One region of the Lelliottia sp. CFBP8978 genome, then DNA from elsewhere that is predicted to be linked to it. Evidence: predicted binding sites of a transcription regulator. Region 1 holds the regulator's gene; the other holds the start of a gene.
The links. The regulator Fur, encoded in region 1, represses iron uptake genes when iron is present. The targets are predictions, from matches to a motif close to ATAATAATGAGAACNACTATCAA.

Region 1 (9,997 bases):
GTCTGTTCAGCGTACCGAATCCTGGCGCTGCTGATGATTTCCTGGCGACCATCAATCAGGAATCGCTGGTGATCAAACAGGGCTACGCCGAACCGTCCCTGAAAAACGCTGAAACCGGTAAAGCGTACCAGTTTGAGCGTGAAGGCTATTTCTGCCTCGACAGCCGTTATGCAACCGCTACCAAACTGGTATTTAACCGTACCGTTGGGCTGCGTGACACATGGGCTAAAACGGGCGAGTAAGCCAGGTCAATGAGAGACAAACGCCGCTGCCAGCGGCGTTTTTTTTGCTTATCGATCATGTTGTTACTTTGTTGGGCTGTTTCTTCGTAAAAATAGCGGGTCAATCAGCTGCTACTTATTTTTTAAAATAAAGTTAAGATCGAAAATAAATAAGCGAAATGAAAGCGTGTAAGCGTTATCAATTTATATTAATTAATGAATTTAAACGGTTTTTCTCTCCTTAGTTCCGCTATCTGCAATATGTTACAAATCACTACCAATTATGTGCACTTCGTCATAATCCTGCATTTTGCCTGCTAAAAATCATTGATAATTCGCGTCGCGAAAAATAGTCTAAAGACGGTAGTTAATTCGAGGGTATTTCTGACTACCCCTGACCATTTAGGTCTTTTTAGCTTTTCGCCGTTTAAGGCGTTTTAATTCGTCAAAGAGGAACAATCTATGCGTACGTTCAGTGGCAAACGTAGTGCGCTGGCGCTGGCTGTTGCCGGTGTGACAGCCATGTCAGGCTTTATGGCTGCTCCGCAGGCTCAGGCGGCAGGATTTATTGATGATTCTACACTCACGGGCGGTATCTATTACTGGCAGCGTGAACGTGACCGTAAAGACGTCACTGAAGACAAATACAAAACCAACCTTTCTCACTCCACCTGGAACGCCAATCTGGATTTCCAGTCCGGCTATGCCGCCGATATGTTCGGTATTGATATTGCGGCCTTTACCGCCATTGAAATGGCCGAAAATGGCGATAGCGCGCACCCGAACGAAATTGCGTTCTCGTCCAGCAATAAAGCGTATAAAGAAGACTGGTCCGGCGATAAGAGCGGCATTAGCCTGTATAAAGCGGCGGCTAAATTTAAATACGGTCCGGTATGGGCGCGCGGCGGTTATATTCAGCCAACCGGTCAGACGTTATTAGCGCCGCACTGGAGTTTCATGCCGGGTACATACCAGGGGGCAGAAGCCGGAGCTAATTTCGACTACGGCGATGCAGGCGCGCTGAGCTTCTCCTATATGTGGACCAACGAATATAAAGCGCCGTGGCACATCGAGATGGACAAGTTCTATCAGAACGATAAAAAGACCAAAGTCGAATATCTGCACTCGCTCGGCGCGAAGTATGACTTCAAAAATGATCTGGTGCTGGAAGCCGCGTTCGGTCAGGCAGAAGGCTATGTCGATCAGTATTTTGCCAAGGCGAGCTACAAATTTGATATTGTCGGCGGCCCGCTGACCACCAGCTATCAGTTCTACGGCACGCGCGACAAAGTCAGCGATGGCGGCGTGAACGATCTGTATGACGGCACCGCCTGGCTGCAGGCCCTGACCTTTGGCTATAAAGTTGGCCAGGTTGATTTACGTCTCGAAGGAACCTACGTCAAGGCGGAAGGGCAGCAGGGCTACTTCCTGCAGCGTATGACCCCAACCTACGCCTCTTCAAACGGTCGTCTGGATATCTGGTGGGATAACCGCTCTGACTTCAACGCCGACGGTGAAAAAGCGCTCTTCTTTGGCGCGATGTATGACCTGAAGAACTGGAATCTGCCGGGCTGGGCGGTTGGGGCATCTTATGCCTACGCCTGGGACGCAAAACCAGCGGATATGGCCACGCCGGATGCTTACTACGACCCGAACTATCGTCTGAAAGAGTCCTCTTACAGCCTCGACGCAGTTTATACCCTGCAGGATGGCCGCGCGAAGGGCACGATGTTCAAACTGCACTTCACCCAGTACGACAACCACTCCGATATTCCAAGCTACGCGGGCGGTTACGGCAACATCTTCCAGGATGAGCGTGACGTGAAATTTATGGTCATCGCACCGTTCACTATCTTCTGATAATCACGCCGGCGAGGTGTTCCCCCCACCTCGCCGGAATGGAGACGGCTATGCTGAAAAAAATTATCTGTGTGGCGGCGCTGGCGTCGGCACTGGCTGGCTGCGCACAGCCCCAGGCACCTAAAGAAGATTCGCGTCTTAAAGAGGCCTACAGCGCCTGTATCAATACCGCAGAAGGCTCGCCAGAGAAGATCGAAGCCTGCCAGAGCGTACTGAATGTGCTGAAAAAAGAGAAAGCGCATGAGCAGTTTGCGACGCAGGAAAACGTTCGCGTGCTGGATTACCAGGCGTGTATTCAGGCGCGTAAAACGGGTAACGATCAGGAAGTGGCAAAGCGTTGCGACCGCATCTGGCAGGAGATCCGCAGCAACAACAGTCGGTAACACGTCGCGCCAGATCATTCGCGCTCTAAAGTGCCCGGAAGCTTCAGCTTACCGGGCTTTTTGTCTTATAACAGGCAAAAAAAAGCCAACCGTCAGGTTGGCTCAGAGTATGAAAATGCGATTATTTCGGTTCGTGCGCGTGCTCTTCTTCGCGGCAATCGCCTTCAGCACAGTGGCCGTAGAGATACAGGCTGTGGTTGGTCAGGCGGATGCCATGGCGCGTGGCAATTTCACGCTGGCGTGCTTCGATAGAGTCGTCGCTAAATTCAATCACCTTGCCGCAATCGAGGCAGATAAGGTGATCGTGGTGATGCTGTTGCGTCAGTTCAAAAACGGATTTTCCGCCTTCAAAATTATGACGGGTGACAATCCCGGCGTCGTCGAACTGGTTCAGGACGCGATAAACGGTCGCCAGTCCAATCTCTTCGCCCATGTCGATCAGACGTTTGTATAAATCTTCCGCACTGACATGATGATTGTCCGGACCTTGCAGTACTTCCAGAATTTTTAAACGAGGAAGCGTAACTTTCAGGCCAGCCTTCTTCAATGCGGTATTGTTGTCAGTCATGCGGAATCTGTCCTGTTGCTAAACGATTCACTTCAAATAAGAAGTGACAGAAAATGCACTTGGGATAATGCGTCTCATTATAGAACTGCCACGCCTAAATGAAAACTGCAAGTCTCAAGCAAAGTATGCTTATAAAAACGTGGTATCGCCAACAAACTTGTCTGATGGCATCCACTTTAACCCGGGGACATTGTACAGGTATGGAGATAAAAGTTAAAAATTTGTAGCAATTATTTTAATCGGTTTTATCTATCAATGAGGCGCAACAAATTATGTCGCGCCTCAACATTCAGTCAGGCGTTCAGAATGTCATCGAGGTGCAGTTCTTCACGGATCTGCTTAACCCATTTGTCCACTCGCTCGGCGGTCAGCTCCGGCTGACGGTCTTCATCAATTGCCAGACCGACAAAGTGGTCGTCGTCCGCCAGACCTTTGGACGCTTCGAAATGGTAGCCCGCCGTTGGCCAGTGACCGACGATAACAGCGCCGTGAGGCTCAATAATGTCGCGGATGGTGCCAAGTGCATCGCAGAAGTATTCTGCGTAATCTTCCTGGTCGCCGCAGCCGAACAGGGCAACAAGCTTGCCATTGAAGTCGACTTCTTCCAGCGTTGGGAAGAAATCATCCCAGTCGCACTGCGCTTCGCCGTAGTACCAGGTCGGAATGCCAAGCAGCAGAATATCGTAACCTTCGAGATCCTCTTTGCTGCTCTTAGCAATGTCATGCACGTCGGCAACGTCTTTACCAAGCTGTTTTTGAATGTTTTTTGCGATGTTTTCGGTATTACCGGTATCGCTGCCGAAGAAAATGCCGATGATTGCCATGAGTAAAATAACCTCTTGAAACTTAATGGTATGGTGGCACGAATTGTCCACGGATAAGGGCAATCATAGCAGAACAGAGAAGTCAGCGGAAACTGCTATCGGCCCGGACTGCACTCTGTGCTACATGAAAGTGATGAAAGGATGATATTTCAGGCGATCATTGGCTGTTGCGCCATGCCTGGAGCTGCGCCATCAGCATCTCTTCGATAAGCTCGCTGCGGCTGATCTCACGGGCATCGGCCAGCTCACTTAAGGCATCTGCAGCTTCCGCGTTGAGTTTTAGCTCGACGCGTTTAAGCCCACGACTTTTGTCGCGTTTAAGCTGATTGCGTTTATTGATACGCAACTGTTCATCACGCGATAGCGGATTGGTTTTAGGTCGTCCCGGTCGACGTTCAGTCGCGAACAGATCTAATGTCGTGCGGTCCGTTTGTTCTTTGGCCATGATTCAGAGACTTCGGGGGAAAACAAGCAGCCCTGCTATTGCCCGGGCGATGAGCGCGACATCATACATCACGGATACCAGCACGCCAACGACTGGAGGCCAGCTGGCAACCAGTCGCTGACTTTTTAATCAAATCGCGTTATCAGCGAGATAGCGACGAATCGCGCGCAGCACCGCTTCTGGTTTTTCGGCATGTACCCAGTGTCCGGCTCCGGCAATCACATGCGCACGCGCCTGCGGGAATTGCGCCAGCAGCGTATCGCGATAGGCGTCGGTGACGTACGGTGAATTGCCGCCGCGAATGAACAGAGTAGGGTGCGGCCAGGCCGTAACTGGGTCCCAGCCAACGATTTCAGCGTACTGATCCCACAGCACAGGGACGTTAAAACGCCATTCGCCGTCGACGAAAGATTTCAGCAGAAACTGAATCACCCCTTCTTCATCAAGGTATTCGCGCATGACAGGCGCCGCCTGCTGACGGGTGGCCGCTCCGGCTTCGGTCACGGCGTTGATGGCGGCAAAGATTTCATCGTGGCGGCGCACGTCATAATCGACAGGCGCGACATCGATCACCACCAGTTTGTCGATACGCTCCGGGGCCAGTGCCGTCAGCGCCATCACCGCTTTGCCACCCATTGAATGGCCAATCAGCGTGGCTTTTTCGATACCGTTCGCATCCAGCGTCTCCAGCAGATCTTGCGCCATCGCGCGATAGGTCATTTCAGGGCTTCGCTCTGAAAGGCCATGGTTACGCATATCCACCTGCAAAATAGAGTGATCGGCAACCAGGTCGCGCGCCAGCACGCCCAGGTTATCGAGGCTACCAAAAAGACCGTGAACCAGTACGATGGGAGAATTATTGTTCGGCGATTGTGCAGATTGCGCTCGGCTATTCAATTTCATGGCAAAGTTCTTTTTTTACGTATGTCAGGTTAGGGTATTATGTTGACCATTCTGCCGCCCGGCTGCAAGGTTCCAGTTTATTCCGACTTTTGCTGCTTCACGGGCATGACCCTATCCGCGGTTGGGATTAGCCCTTATAATCCCAACGACTTGTATTCAGATAAGATATTGCACTGGATTAAGATGAAAACAATCGAAGTTGATGATGAGCTCTATCAGTATATTGCCAGCCACACGCGACATATTGGCGAGAGTGCGTCCGATATTTTACGGCGTATGCTGAAATTTTCCGCCGCCTCACAGCCTGCAACTCCGGTTTCCAAAGAGGTTCGTCAGTCAAACGTTGTTGCTGAAGCCAAAACAGTAGCACCGGTGAAAGACAAAGTCCGCGCGGTGCGCGAACTGCTGCTTTCCGACGAATACGCCGAGCAGAAAAAAGCGGTTAACCGCTTTATGCTGGTGCTGTCTACACTCTATTCACTGGATAACAAAGCGTTTGCTGAAGCGACCGAGTCGCTGCACGGTCGTACCCGCGTCTACTTTGCGGGCGACGAGCAAACGCTGCTTGCCAACGGCAATCAAACCAAGCCTAAACATGTCCCTGGTACGCCGTACTGGGTGATCACCAATACCAACACCGGACGCAAATGCAGCATGGTTGAACACATCATGCAGTCGATGCAATTCCCGGCGGAATTGATTGAAAAGGTTTGCGGTACCATTTAACCCTTGCACAGGAAGGACCAGGTAATGGCAAATCACGATCGAGCGGGTCAACCTGCACAACAAAGCGATTTGATTAACGTCGCTCAGCTTACCGCGCAGTACTACGTACTAAAGCCGGAAGTGGGCAACGCAGAACACGCAGTGAAGTTTGGTACGTCTGGCCACCGCGGCAGCGCGGCGCGCCATAGCTTTAACGAGCCGCATATTCTGGCCATTGCGCAGGCGATTGCGGAAGAGCGCGCCAAAAATGGCGTTACCGGTCCGTGCTACGTCGGTAAAGATACTCACGCCTTGTCCGAACCGGCATTTATTTCCGTACTGGAAGTGCTGGCGGCTAACGGTGTGGACGTTATCATTCAGGAAAATAACGGCTTTACCCCAACGCCTGCGGTCTCTAACGCGATTCTGGTGCACAACAAAAAAGGGGGAGCGCAGGCTGACGGTATCGTCATCACCCCTTCGCACAACCCGCCGGACGATGGCGGTATCAAATACAATCCACCCAACGGTGGTCCGGCTGATACCAACGTCACCAAAGTGGTCGAAGACCGCGCCAACGCGCTGCTGGCTGATGGCCTGAAAGGCGTTAAACGCATCTCTCTGGATGCGGCAATGGCATCGGGTCATGTGAAAGAGCAGGACCTGGTTCAGCCGTTTATTGAAGGGCTGGCCGATATCGTTGATATGGCCGCAATCCAGAAAGCCGGTCTGAAGCTGGGTGTCGATCCGCTTGGGGGTTCTGGTATTGAATACTGGAAGCGTATTGGCGAGTTCTACAAGCTGGATCTGACCATCGTCAACGATCAGGTCGATCAGACGTTCCGCTTTATGCATCTGGATAAAGACGGCGCTATCCGTATGGATTGCTCGTCAGAGTGCGCGATGGCGGGTCTGCTGGCGCTGCGTGACAAGTTCGATCTGGCTTTTGCCAACGACCCGGACTATGACCGCCACGGTATCGTCACGCCTGCGGGCCTGATGAACCCGAACCACTACCTGGCGGTGGCGATTAACTATCTGTTCCAGCATCGTCCACAGTGGAGCAAAGAGGTGGCTGTCGGTAAAACGCTGGTCTCCTCGGCAATGATTGACCGCGTGGTAAACGACCTGGGCCGCAAGCTGGTAGAAGTGCCGGTGGGCTTCAAATGGTTTGTTGACGGTCTGCATGACGGCAGCTTCGGCTTTGGTGGCGAAGAGAGCGCGGGCGCTTCCTTCCTGCGTTTCGACGGCACGCCGTGGTCAACCGACAAAGACGGCATCATCATGTGCCTGCTGGCGGCGGAAATCACTGCCGTGACCGGTAAAAACCCGCAAGAGCATTACAACGAGCTGGCGGCACGTTTTGGTGCGCCGAGCTACAACCGCATTCAGGCCGGTGCGACTTCCGCGCAAAAAGCGGCGCTGTCTAAGCTCTCTCCAGAGATGGTGAGCGCTGACACGCTGGCGGGTGACCCGATCACCGCACGCCTGACCGCAGCGCCGGGCAACGGTGCCTCTATCGGTGGTCTGAAAGTGATGACCGATAACGGCTGGTTCGCCGCGCGTCCTTCCGGTACGGAAGATGCGTACAAAATTTACTGCGAAAGTTTCCTCGGCGATGAGCACCGTAAGCTGATTGAGAAAGAAGCGGTAGAGATTGTGAGCGAAGTGCTGAAAAACGCCTAAGTACTGATCTGGTAAGGGCTAAAGCTCTCACCCGGTCCTCTCCTTGTGGGGAAGGGCTAAAACACTAAAAACGGCAACCCAAAGGGTTGCCGTTTTGCTTTGTTTAGCTGTGTTTATTTTTCAGTTCAAAGCGCGGAGAGACCAAACCGTACAGCGTCCAGCCCATAAAGGTGACCATCGCGCCGTACAGCATCGCTTCCTGTCCCGAGGAGTAGAGCGCATAGAAGCTATAAATCGCCCCGACCAGCGCCACAATGTTGGCGACTTTGGCTTTACCGGGCGCCACATTCGCCGCTTTTTGGATGATCACCAGCGCCGCCATCGACAGAATGTACGGAATAATGTTGGTCACCACCGCCAGGTTAACCAGCACGTTGAACTGGCTGTTCAGCGAGGGGCTAATAGTCATCAGTGACAGGCCACTCTGGAAAATCACAATCGCCAGCATCCCCTGAACGGGGGCGTCGGACTTGCTAACGCGAGAGAAGATTTTCGGGAAATAGCCTGAATCCGCAGAAGATTTAAACACCTGGGCAATAGTGAACTGCCAGCCCAGCAGTGAACCGCAGCAGGACATCACCATCAGGCCCATGATCACTTTCCCAACTTCCGGTGTGAACATCTGCGCAAACGCCAGACCAAACGGCGCGGTCGAGTTCGCCAGATCCATATTGGGGACAATTCCGGCGATCACGTTGGTGGAGACGATATAGATAACGGCTGCCCCCAGCGTTCCGCCCAGCACCGCAATCGGCACGTTACGTTCCGGGTTTTCCACCACTTCGGCGTTAGCACACGCGGACTCCAGCCCAAGGAAGGCCCACAACGTCATCGCGATAGACGAACCGACAGCCGTAAAGAACGGCACATGGTGCGGATTCCAGGAGTTAGCGTACAGCGTCGGGCTAAACCAGAACCAGCCAATAATGCACAGGCCAACCACCGGAATGATCACCCCCCAGACGGTAATACTGCTGAGTTGACCGGTAATGCGCGCGCCGCCAAAGTTTGCCACGGTGCACAGCCACAGCACGCCAATGGTGGCGAGGCCGATTTGCACCGGGCTGAGCGTCGCGCCAAACAGTTCAGTCCCGTAGCCGACGGCAGAAATGGCAATCGCGACGTTCGCAATCAGCAGCGACACGCCATAGGTATAGTTGGCCATAAAATTGCCTGACTTCCCAAAGGCATACTCCGCGTAACCGCCCATCCCGCCGGATTTACGGCTGAACATCCCGCACTTCGCAAAAGCCCACGCCAGCGCCATCGAGCCCACGGCGGTCACCAGCCAGGAGATAATCGAGATCGTACCGACTTCGGCGAGTTTGGTCGGGAGCATGATGATGCCGGAGCCCATCATATTGACCATCGTCAGGATGGTGAGCTGAACCACGCCCATCTTATTGGATTTGTTACTCATAGTTTTTCCCCTTTCAGCAGCGCGGGCTGGGCGGCAGACTGTTTAATGACGTAGCAGCGAACCTGTTTACGCCCATCACATTCTTCGATATACACACCCTGTAATTCCGGCGCGAAGCCCGGCAACAGGTTGATACCTTCTTCCAGCGCCGTGAAATAACGCAGCACCGCATCGCCCCACACTTCGCCAGGAACCACGCACAGCACGCCCGGTGGATACGGGAGCGCGCCTTCCGCGGCAATTCGGCCTTCTGCATCGCGCAGGGAGACCAGCTCCACTTCGCCGCGCAGGTAGGCGTAGTTCGCTGCCTGCGGATTCATCATCACCCGCGGGAAATGCGCTTTGCGGAACATCTCTTTTTGCAGCTGTTTCACGTTGTGACGGGCGTACAGATCGTGCATCTCCTGGCAAATCTGACGCAGTGAATAACCGGCGTAGCGCTCAGGATGCTGTTTGTAGAGAGAAGGCAGCACCTCTTTCAGCGGTGCATCGGTTTCCAGCAGTTTTTCGAAACGCACCAGTTGAGCGATCAGTTGCTGCAACTTGCCCATGTCTTCGGCAGGCGTGAGCAGGAACAGAATCGAGTTGAGGTCGCATTTCTCGGGGACGATGCCATTTTCACGCAGGAAGTTAGCCAGGATGGTGGCAGGCACGCCGAAATCGTCGTACTCACCGGTACGGGCGTTAATGCCCGGTGTGGTCAGCAGCAGTTTGCACGGATCGATAAAGTATTGATGCTCGGCGTACCCTTCAAAAGCGTGCCACTGCTCGCCAGGGACAAAGTGGAAGAAGCGCAAATCGCTGGAAATTTCCGCCGTGCTCCAGCTTTCCCACGCTTTGCCATCCACCGTTTCTGGCACAAACGGACGGATAAACCGGCAGTTCTGCAGGATCAGCTTGCGCGCTTCGATACCGTTTACCACGCAGTCCATCCACATGTTGCGTCCACTTTCGCCTTCATGCATCCGGGCGTTGATATCCA
Region 2 (9,997 bases), 1.7 Mb from region 1:
GGTTATTTCTTTAATTTCCCTGTTTCGTTATCTAATTTCTTTGGCGAAGGATCGGCCATTTATAATATTGTCGATATTCAAAGCCTGATTTGTGCTGGCTTGATATTTACGATGATGTTTTATTATCCCTTAAGAATGATAATTAATCCCCGTTATGCCAGAACCTTCTGGCTGCGGAGTATTAAGCCGTATCTTGTTAATCATCATCCACTGTTTATATTTGTGTGGCTGATGCTTTTGGCGCTAATTCTGCTGGTTCTATGCGCACCTTTTGAATCCAGGTTAATCGCTGGCTACCTTGTTCCCGTCATATTTATCTTGTTTACCGTAGGGATTAGCCGGCTGAGCTATGCTCTCGTGTCGCTAAGTTGGGCCATTTCAGCATTCATGCTCTTGACCTATAACACCAATTTTCTGAATGGCGTGGAGACGGGCTACTCCCTGGCGTTCGTCCTGTCCGTATTGATCTCCTTCGCCATTTGCCTGATGTACATGTCGCGGATTTATCATCGTAGCGAATGGTTGAAGCAAGGGTGGCAGGAGAGGGCATTAACCGATCCGCTGACCGGGCTGGCCAATCTGCGGGCGCTGGAGGATTTCTTGCGCCTCCATCCCCACGCCAAAGTCTGTTGTTTGCGGCTGGACAATCTGGAGTTCCTCAGTCGCCATTACGGCATGCTCATGCGGGTGCATTGCAAGCGCACCGTCACCACAATAATCCAGCCGTTGCTGCAAGCGGATGAAAAGTTTTTTCAACTGCCTGGCAGTGAACTGGTACTGGTTCTGCTTGGGCCGGAAACCGGCGAGCGTTTACAGCACATCGTCGATCGGTTGAACAGCCGTAAAATTTACTGGAACAATACCGGCCTGGATATCGAGGTTGGCGCCTCGTGGGGAGAGATCGAAGAGAAAGATGTAGAGAGCCTTCATCACACCCTGGGGCAATTGAGCTGGCTGTCTGAGCAATCATCCGTGACGCACAAAGTGCTGGCTTTGACCAACAGCGTGGCAACGGTGAGCGGGCAAACCACGGAACGCGTCCTGATGCTCAGTCGAGTCAAAAGCGCGCTGGAGGAGGGTGGCGTTCGGCTGTATGCCCAGCCGATTCACGATGCGTCTGGTCAGGGTTATCACGAAATTCTCACGCGTCTGGAAAGCGACGGCGAGATTATAACCCCCGATCGCTTTATCCCTCTGATTGCCCAGTTCAACCTGAGTCACCGTTTTGATTTGTGTGTGGTTGAGAATTTGCTCAAGTGGTTACTTGCCCATCCTGCGCCACATACCCAAACCCGATTTTCGGTAAATCTGATGCCGTTTACGCTGAATCAGAAAGACGTTGCTTCAGAAATTATCGGCTTGTTCGAGCGCTATGCGATATCCCCGCTGACCGTGATCATTGAAGTCACCGAAGAGCAGGCGTTCTCCGATTCAGAATTAAGCATGCAAAACATTCTGCAACTGCGCGATTACGGTTTCAAAATTGCGATTGATGATTTCGGGACGGGGTACGCCAACTATGAGCGGCTCAAGCGCCTGCAGGCCGACATTATCAAAATTGACGGCTGTTTTGTGAAAGACATTTGTACTGACAGCATGGATGCGATGATTGTGCAGTCGATATGTAATCTGGCGAAAACAAAATCGCTCATTGTGGTGGCTGAGTTTGTTGAAACAGCGGAACAACGGCAGCTGCTGCTGGATATCGGTGTGGATTTTCTGCAGGGGTATTTGATCGGTAAACCGCGTCCGCTGGGCGAACTCGGAACATAAAAAAGCCGGAGGTGCAAACCCCCGGCCATTTATTCTGATTACAGTACCAGAGCGGCGATAGACGCAGACAGTACGCTCACCAGCGTTGAACCGTAAACCAGTTTCAGACCGAAGCGAGAAACCACGTTACCTTGTTCTTCATTCAGGCCTTTAATCGCACCAGCGATGATACCGATTGAAGAGAAGTTAGCGAAGGAAACCAGGAATACAGACAGAATACCTTCTGCGCGCGGAGAGAGCGTGCTGGCAATTTTCTGCAGATCCATCATGGCAACGAATTCGTTTGAAACCAGTTTAGTCGCCATGATACTCCCTACCTGCAGTGCTTCGTGAGCCGGAACACCCATTACCCAGGCAATTGGGTAGAAGATGTAGCCCAGAATACCCTGGAAGGAGATACCCAACACAGCGGCGAACAGGGCGTTCAGCGCGGCGATCAGGGCGATAAAACCAATCAGCATAGCGGCAACGATAATCGCTACCTTAAAGCCTGCCAGAATATACTCACCCAGCATTTCGAAGAAGCTCTGGCCTTCGTGCAGGTTAGACATCTGGATATTTTCTTCGCTGGCATCAACGCGGTAAGGGTTGATCAGCGACAGCACGATAAAGGTGCTGAACATGTTCAGAACCAGCGCGGCGACCACGTATTTTGGTTCCAGCATTGTCATGTATGCGCCCACGATTGACATGGAAACAGTCGACATTGCGGTTGCCGCCATGGTGTACATGCGGTTGCGGGACATTTTGCCGAGGATATCTTTATACGCGATAAAGTTCTCAGACTGACCCAGAATCAGGGAGCTGACTGCGTTAAAGGATTCCAGTTTACCCATGCCGTTAACTTTGGATAACAGGAAACCGATCGCGCGAATGACCACCGGCAGGACACGAATGTGCTGCAGAATACCGATCAGGGCGGAGATAAAGACGATTGGGCATAGCACTTTCAGGAAGAAGAATGCCAGACCTTGATCGTTCATGCTGCCAAACACGAAGTTGGTTCCTTCGTTAGCAAATCCGAGCAGTTTTTCGAACATTTCGGAGAAGCCTTTGACAAAGCCAAGGCCTACGTTGGAGTTCAGGAAGAACCACGCAAGTAAAACTTCAATGACGAGCAGCTGTACAACATAGCGAATACGAATATTTTTGCGGTCTGTGCTGACCAGCAATGCAAGTGCAGTAACGACAACAAGTGCCAGGACAAAATGAAGGACGCGGTCCATATTTGCTCCAAATATGAGGCAGGTTTAATTTCCGTGCACATTCTATGTAACAAGCACAAAGAAAACGAGATCAAGACCACACTATAGTTACATCCTGTGACGAGTCTCAAAAATAGTGATCAACCATACACTTCTGTTATGTTATGTAAATGAGTGAAAAGTTGCGTTTGTGTGCTACGCTTCACAAATGACTGTACGATTTCATGTTCGTTGAGATCGTTTCATCGCACCCGCCCCAGCTATCGTTCTTAGCTATCAGAGAAATCAATATAAACCTTTTAAATGATCTTGATAATCATTCTCATTTTGATAGCATAAAACATAGCAAAGGCTATATTTCCAGAGGCAGAAATGACAAACAGTCGCGTAGAGGGTAGCAGTGGCAGAGCAGCGCGCAAGCTGAGGTTTGCATTAATGGGACCTGCGTTCATTGCTGCCATTGGCTATATCGATCCGGGTAATTTTGCGACCAATATTCAGGCCGGGGCTAGCTTCGGCTATAAGCTGCTGTGGGTCGTGGTATGGGCCAACCTGATGGCGATGCTCATCCAGGTTTTGTCTGCGAAGCTGGGGATTGCCACGGGTAAAAACCTGGCCGAACAAATTCGCGATCACTATCCCCGCCCGGTTGTATGGTTTTATTGGGTGCAGGCAGAGATTATCGCCATGGCCACCGATCTGGCGGAGTTTATCGGTGCGGCAATCGGCTTTAAACTCATTCTCGGGGTATCGCTGTTGCAGGGCGCAGTGCTGACCGGGATTGCGACTTTCCTGATCCTTATGTTACAGCGGCGTGGGCAAAAACCGCTGGAGCTGGTGATCGGCGGCCTGCTGCTGTTTGTTGCCGCGGCCTATATCGTCGAGCTGATTTTTTCTCAGCCTAACCTGGTGCAGCTGACCAAAGGGATGGTTATCCCGAGTTTGCCAACTTCTGAAGCGGTGTTTCTTGCGGCTGGCGTATTAGGTGCGACGATTATGCCGCACGTGATTTATCTTCATTCATCGCTCACGCAACATGCCCATGACGGATCCCGACAGGAGCGTTATTCCGCAACGAAATGGGATGTCGGGATTGCAATGACTATCGCCGGGTTTGTCAATCTGGCCATGATGGCAACAGCGGCAGCGGCTTTCCATTTTAATGGTCACACCGGAATTGCCGATCTCGACCAGGCCTATCTGACGCTGGAACCCCTGCTGAGTCACGCGGCGGCGACCATCTTCGGATTAAGTCTGGTGGCGGCTGGGTTATCCTCGACGGTCGTCGGGACGCTGGCCGGTCAAGTGGTGATGCAAGGGTTTGTCCGTTTCCACATTCCGCTGTGGGTACGCCGGTCTGTCACCATGCTGCCTTCCTTTATCGTTATTTTGATGGGGCTGGATCCCACCCGCATCCTGGTGATGAGCCAGGTCCTGTTAAGCTTTGGTATCGCGCTGGCGCTGGTGCCGCTGCTGATCTTTACCAGCAATAAGACGCTGATGGGCGATCTGGTGAATACGACGCTGGTTAAACGAATTGGCTGGATTATCGTCGTGCTGGTAGTGGCGTTGAACCTGTGGTTATTAATTGGAACGGCGCTGGGTCTTTAAGACGGCCAGATTTCAGCCATTAAAAAAGGAGCCATCAGGCTCCTTTTTGTATTTAGTGGCGATGACCACCGCCGTGACCATGCCCGTGTCCGTGTCCCCGAGGCCCACGGCGATCGTCGCGATCGCTCCAGCCTTCACGGTAGCCGCGTTCATACGCTTTGCGATTATCCCAACCACGATGACGACCATTGTCATGTCTCCACCAGCGGTCTTTTCGCCATTCGTAGTTACGGTGCCAGTAATTGCGGTCGCGCCAGCCACCGCCATCCCAGTAGTTACCATAATTATCACGATCGCCAATTTGTAATTTTACGGATGGCAACAGGGTGATTTCGCCAGCATTGGCAACCAGCGGCGCTGAAGCCAGTAATACAGCAGCAAGAATCAGTGACCTGAACATGGTTATTCTCCTTCACGATCGGGGCCGAAGACGGCCTGTTAACGCAATATTACGGGGCCGTAAAGCCCCGTTTAATCGCCTCAACTCCTAATTCATGAAGGGGAGCACGTTTTGCTAAAAATGGTGTTAATTTGCGCTATTCAGGATCGATTCGATGGTCTGGAGTTCCTCAGCGCTAAAATGCAGATTATCCAGCATCCCGACGGCATCCTCAATTTGCGAGGTCTTACTGGCGCCAATCAGAACGGTGGTGACCGCATCGTGGCGCAGTACCCAGGCCAGCGCCATTTGTGAGAGTTTTTGGCCTCTGCTCTCGGCCAGCGCATTTAGCTTACGTACCTGGCTGATTTTCTCATCGGTGATCTGCTCAGGGTTCAGGAAGCGGCTGCCGCTGGCGGCGCGTGAATCAGGCGGAATGCCGTTCAGATAACGATCCGTCAGTTGACCACCCGCCAGCGGGGAAAAGGGAATACATCCGACGCCTTTCTCCTTCAGCACGGACAACAGTCCTTGCTCCGGCGCACGTTCAAACATGGAGTATTTTGGCTGATGGATAAGACAAGGCGTGCCCAGATCGTCGAGGATTTCAATTGCCTGTCGTGCCAGTTCTACCGGATAATTCGACAGCCCGACATACAGCGCTTTGCCCTGGCGAACAACGTGATCAAGCGCTTTCATGGTCTCGCGCAACGGCGTTTCCGGGTCCGGACGGTGATGATAAAAGATATCCACATACTCAAGTCCCATACGTTTGAGACTCTGGTCGAGGCTGGCAATCAGATACTTACGCGATCCCCAGTCGCCGTAAGGCCCGTCCCACATGGTATAGCCCGCTTTGGTGGAGATGATTAACTCGTCGCGGTATGGCTGAAAATCTTCCTGAAAAATGCGACCAAAGTTGCACTCAGCCGACCCGGGAGGCGGACCGTAATTATTGGCAAGATCAAAGTGAGTAATGCCAAGCTCGAATGCGCGCTGTAAAAGTTGGCGACTGTTGTTAATCAGAGTGGTGTCGCCAAAATTGTGCCACAACCCCAGTGAAACGGCGGGAAGCCTAAGTCCGCTCTGGCCGCAACGACGATACTGCATTGACTGATAACGCGTTTTATCCGCCTGAAAAACCATGCTTTTGCCCTCTGACCGGAAAGATACACCTCAGTGTATACGCTTACATTGATGCTCAGGAAATCAGATTACTACGCCATTATTCGTAAAGCATTCTTTCCATATCCTTCTTGCCGCCATTCCTGGACAGCCATCACGCTTCTTTAATACTCAAAGTGAGGTCAACGTCAGAAGGACAACTGTTATGCGAACCCCGTATTGCGTCGCCGATTATCTGCTGGACCGTCTTACTCAGTGTGGAGTTGAACATCTGTTTGGCGTGCCTGGCGACTATAACCTGCAGTTCCTCGATCATGTTATCGACAACCCGGATATTCGCTGGGTAGGCTGCGCAAACGAGTTGAACGCCTCTTACGCTGCGGATGGGTATGCGCGCTGTCAGGGTTTTGCCGCGCTGCTCACCACGTTTGGTGTGGGCGAGCTGAGCGCCATGAACGGCATCGCAGGCAGTTTTGCTGAGTATGTTCCGGTGCTGCATATTGTGGGCGCACCGGGGAGTGCGGCTCAACAAAAAGGAGAACTCCTTCACCACACGCTCGGCGACGGAGAGTTCAGACATTTTTATCATATGAGTGAGCCCATCACTGCCGCGCAGGCGATTCTCACTGAGCAGAATGCCTGTCACGAAATCGATCGCGTACTGTCGATCATGCAGCGTGAACGCCGTCCAGGTTATCTGATGTTGCCAGCCGATGTGGCAAAAAAACCTGCCACACCGCCTGTAAGCGCTTTCACACAGACAACTCCGCAGCCGGATAGCGCGTGTCTGAAAGCGTTTCACGATGCGGCAGAAAAGAGTCTTTCGTCCAGCACCCGTACGGCCTTACTGGCTGACTTTCTGGTGCTGCGCTATGGCCTAAAAAATCAGCTTCAGAAGTGGGTCACCGAGACCCCCATGGCGCATGCGACCCTGCTGATGGGCAAAGGGATTTTTGACGAGCGCCAGCCCGGCTTCTATGGCACCTATAACGGTGCGGCGAGCGCCGAGGCAGTGCGGGAGGCGATTGAAGAGGCTGACCGGGTTATCTGTGTGGGCACACGTTTTACCGATACGCTCACGGCTGGTTTTACCCATAAGCTTCGCCCTGAACAGACGATTGAAGTTCAGCCTCATGCGACGCGTATTGGTGAACGCTGGTTTACCGATATACCGATGGCCCGGGCGGTTGAGATTTTATCCGGGCTGTGCCGACAATACGCGGGGAGTTCCGTTGCGCCTGCTCGCGTCGCCGCGCTGACAGATGAGTATCACCAGGGAAGCCTCACCCAGGCTAATTTCTGGCAAACGTTGCAAACCTTTATTCGCCCTGGCGATATTATTCTCGCCGATCAGGGCACAGCAGCATTTGGTGCCAGCGCGTTGCGCCTGCCGGCCGATGTTAACTTTATCGTACAACCGTTGTGGGGATCGATTGGCTTCACTCTGGCGGCAGCCTTCGGCGCGCAGACGGCTTGCCCGGAGCGACGTGTCATTATTCTTACCGGTGATGGCGCAGCCCAGCTAACCATTCAGGAAATGGGCTCCATGCTGCGTGATCATCAGCGCCCGATAATGCTGGTGCTCAATAACGAAGGGTACACCGTCGAACGAGCGATTCATGGCGCGACCCAGCGCTATAACGATATTGCTCTGTGGAACTGGACACAGCTCCCGCAAGCACTCAGCCAGAATGGTCAGGCCCAGTGCTGGCGAGTGAGTGAAACGGCGGAGCTGGCAGATGTTCTTGAGAAAGTCGCCCACAGCGAAACATTTTCGCTGATAGAGGTGATATTGCCCAAAGAGGATGTTCCTCCGCTCCTGGGCGCCATCACCAAAGCGCTGGAAGCCCGTAACAACGCCTGACTATTTATTTTGCCGCCAGGCCATCATCATCGGTTTGCCCGCCAGCAGGAGCCAGGCGGGCAGCATCACAATACACAGCAATGGCAGCAGATTGATATCCGGCACCACGACCGCAGCCATAAACAGGCTCAACCACGCGTCACGCGTGACGACCAGCACCAGGCCCAGAATTGAACAAGAGATCGTGATGGCTGCCGGCACCGCTTCGACGTGCTGATGCAGCATTAATCCTAATGCCACGCCAATGAAGACGGCCGGGAAGATGCGCCCACCGCGGAAACCACACGCGGCAGCCACAACCACTGCTGCCAGCTTAATCAGCGCAAACAGCAGGTAATCCGACACGCTAAACACCTGGCTAAATGCCATCTGCTGCATCTCGTCCACGCCTTTAAATAAGGTTATCGTGCCCCCAATAGCGCCCAAAATACCGAGCATAAAGCCGCCCGCTCCCAGGATGAGAACCGGGTGTTTAAGCCTGTGCATCAGCTGGTGCAGACGCGGCAGACACCACACGGCCACCATCCCGAGCGCGATGGCGATAGCGGCGACAATGGCTCCGCTGAAAATGTCCGCCACCTGTATCTGACCGTACTGCGGAATCGGCAGCGAAAAGTGAGGGTGGAAAAACAGGCTGGTGGTCAGCGCTCCTGCGGCGGCGGCCATCAGCGGTGCGAACAGACGATCCCATAGCGGTACATCGTTATCACCACTTAGGGTCTGAGAAAAGATCAGTGCAGCGGCGACAGGCGTACCGAACAGCGCGCCGATGGTGCCCGCCGAGGCAAGAATGGTCCAGTCCAGCGCACCGACTCGCGGAAATACCCGCGCTCCCAGATACACCGCCAGGGCGATATTGACCGCCATAATCGGGTGTTCCGGACCGAGACTCACGCCGCCTGCCAGACCGAGGATCAGCGCAATCAGCAACCCAGGCAGTGCGGAAGGATTCACCGGCGCGCCAATCAGAGGCTCCAGCGCCGGGTCGGGGCCTGCATGCCCGGGACTGAAGCGAATCACCAGACCAACGGCGACGCCGGTTAATGTCAACATCAGGATTATCCACGTCGGCGAGGCATAATTAATGCCAAGCTGGCCCGGCAGCGAAGTCCATAACAGTGTCTGTAACACCGAGGCGACTTTCATTACAACAATTAATACCAGGCTTGATGCAATCCCAATAATCAGCGCGGGGGGGGCCAACAGGAGCATGGTTCTGGCTCGCGGATGGAGCATGATGATTTCCTTGTACACAAGTGTTTAGCGTAAATTTGCACATTCAGTGTGACGGCAATAGTGCAAAAGGTGCTGAAACGGTAAAGTTATTCTGTGACGAAGATCGATAATCCTGGGCCACCCGCATTCAGGTCGTTGTTGTTATCCCGCCTTGAATTTACAGTGTGCCAAAGATTTATTCTGACTTTAGCGGAGCAGTAGAAGAATGACAAAGTATGCTTTAGTAGGCGACGTAGGGGGCACCAATGCCCGGCTGGCGCTCTGTGATATCAATACCGGTGAAATCTCTCAGGCTAAAACCTATTCCGGGCTGGATTATCCTAGCCTGGAAGCGGTAGTGCGCGTCTATCTGGACGAGCATAAAGAAGTCAGCGTAGAAGACGGTTGTATCGCGATTGCCTGCCCGATTACCGGTGATTGGGTGGCGATGACCAACCACACCTGGGCATTTTCGATTGCCGAGATGAAAAAGAATCTGGGTTTCGCGCATCTGGAAATTATTAACGACTTTACGGCGGTCTCAATGGCTATCCCGATGCTCAAGCCGGAACATTTGATCCAGTTTGGCGGAGCGGAGCCGGTCGAAGGCAAGCCGATTGCCGTCTATGGCGCTGGCACCGGGCTTGGGGTTTCGCACCTGGTCCACGTCGATAAACGTTGGGTAAGCCTGCCCGGTGAAGGTGGACACGTTGATTTTGCGCCAAACAGCGAAGAAGAGGGCATTATTCTGCACGAGCTTCGCGCCGAGCTAGGCCATGTGTCGGCTGAGCGCGTGTTGTCGGGTCCTGGGCTGGTGTATCTGTA

Region 2: SOM82_RS14330 (Nramp family divalent metal transporter) is a predicted target of Fur. The motif match lies at 3,288-3,310, and genes of this name have one in related genera.

Annotation. Positions count from the first base shown of each region.
Region 1 is NZ_CM188253.1:1,317,631-1,327,627, forward strand. It holds gene glnS (glutamine--tRNA ligase) at 1-242, shown strand, start outside; gene chiP (chitoporin ChiP) at 684-2,081, shown strand; gene chiQ (ChiQ/YbfN family lipoprotein) at 2,135-2,464, shown strand; gene fur (ferric iron uptake transcriptional regulator) at 2,586-3,032, opposite strand; gene fldA (flavodoxin FldA) at 3,326-3,856, opposite strand; gene ybfE (LexA regulated protein) at 4,014-4,301, opposite strand; gene ybfF (esterase) at 4,431-5,204, opposite strand; gene seqA (replication initiation negative regulator SeqA) at 5,388-5,930, shown strand; gene pgm (phosphoglucomutase (alpha-D-glucose-1,6-bisphosphate-dependent)) at 5,955-7,595, shown strand; gene potE (putrescine-ornithine antiporter) at 7,699-9,015, opposite strand; gene speF (ornithine decarboxylase SpeF) at 9,012-9,997, opposite strand, start outside.
Region 2 is NZ_CM188253.1:3,040,041-3,050,037, reverse strand. It holds gene SOM82_RS14340 (EAL domain-containing protein) at 1-1,773, shown strand, start outside; gene nupC (nucleoside permease NupC) at 1,812-2,999, opposite strand; gene SOM82_RS14330 (Nramp family divalent metal transporter) at 3,351-4,589, shown strand; gene ypeC (DUF2502 domain-containing protein YpeC) at 4,642-4,989, opposite strand; gene mgrA (L-glyceraldehyde 3-phosphate reductase) at 5,116-6,114, opposite strand; gene ipdC (indolepyruvate decarboxylase) at 6,299-7,957, shown strand; gene SOM82_RS14310 (ion channel protein) at 7,958-9,193, opposite strand; gene glk (glucokinase) at 9,399-9,997, shown strand, end outside.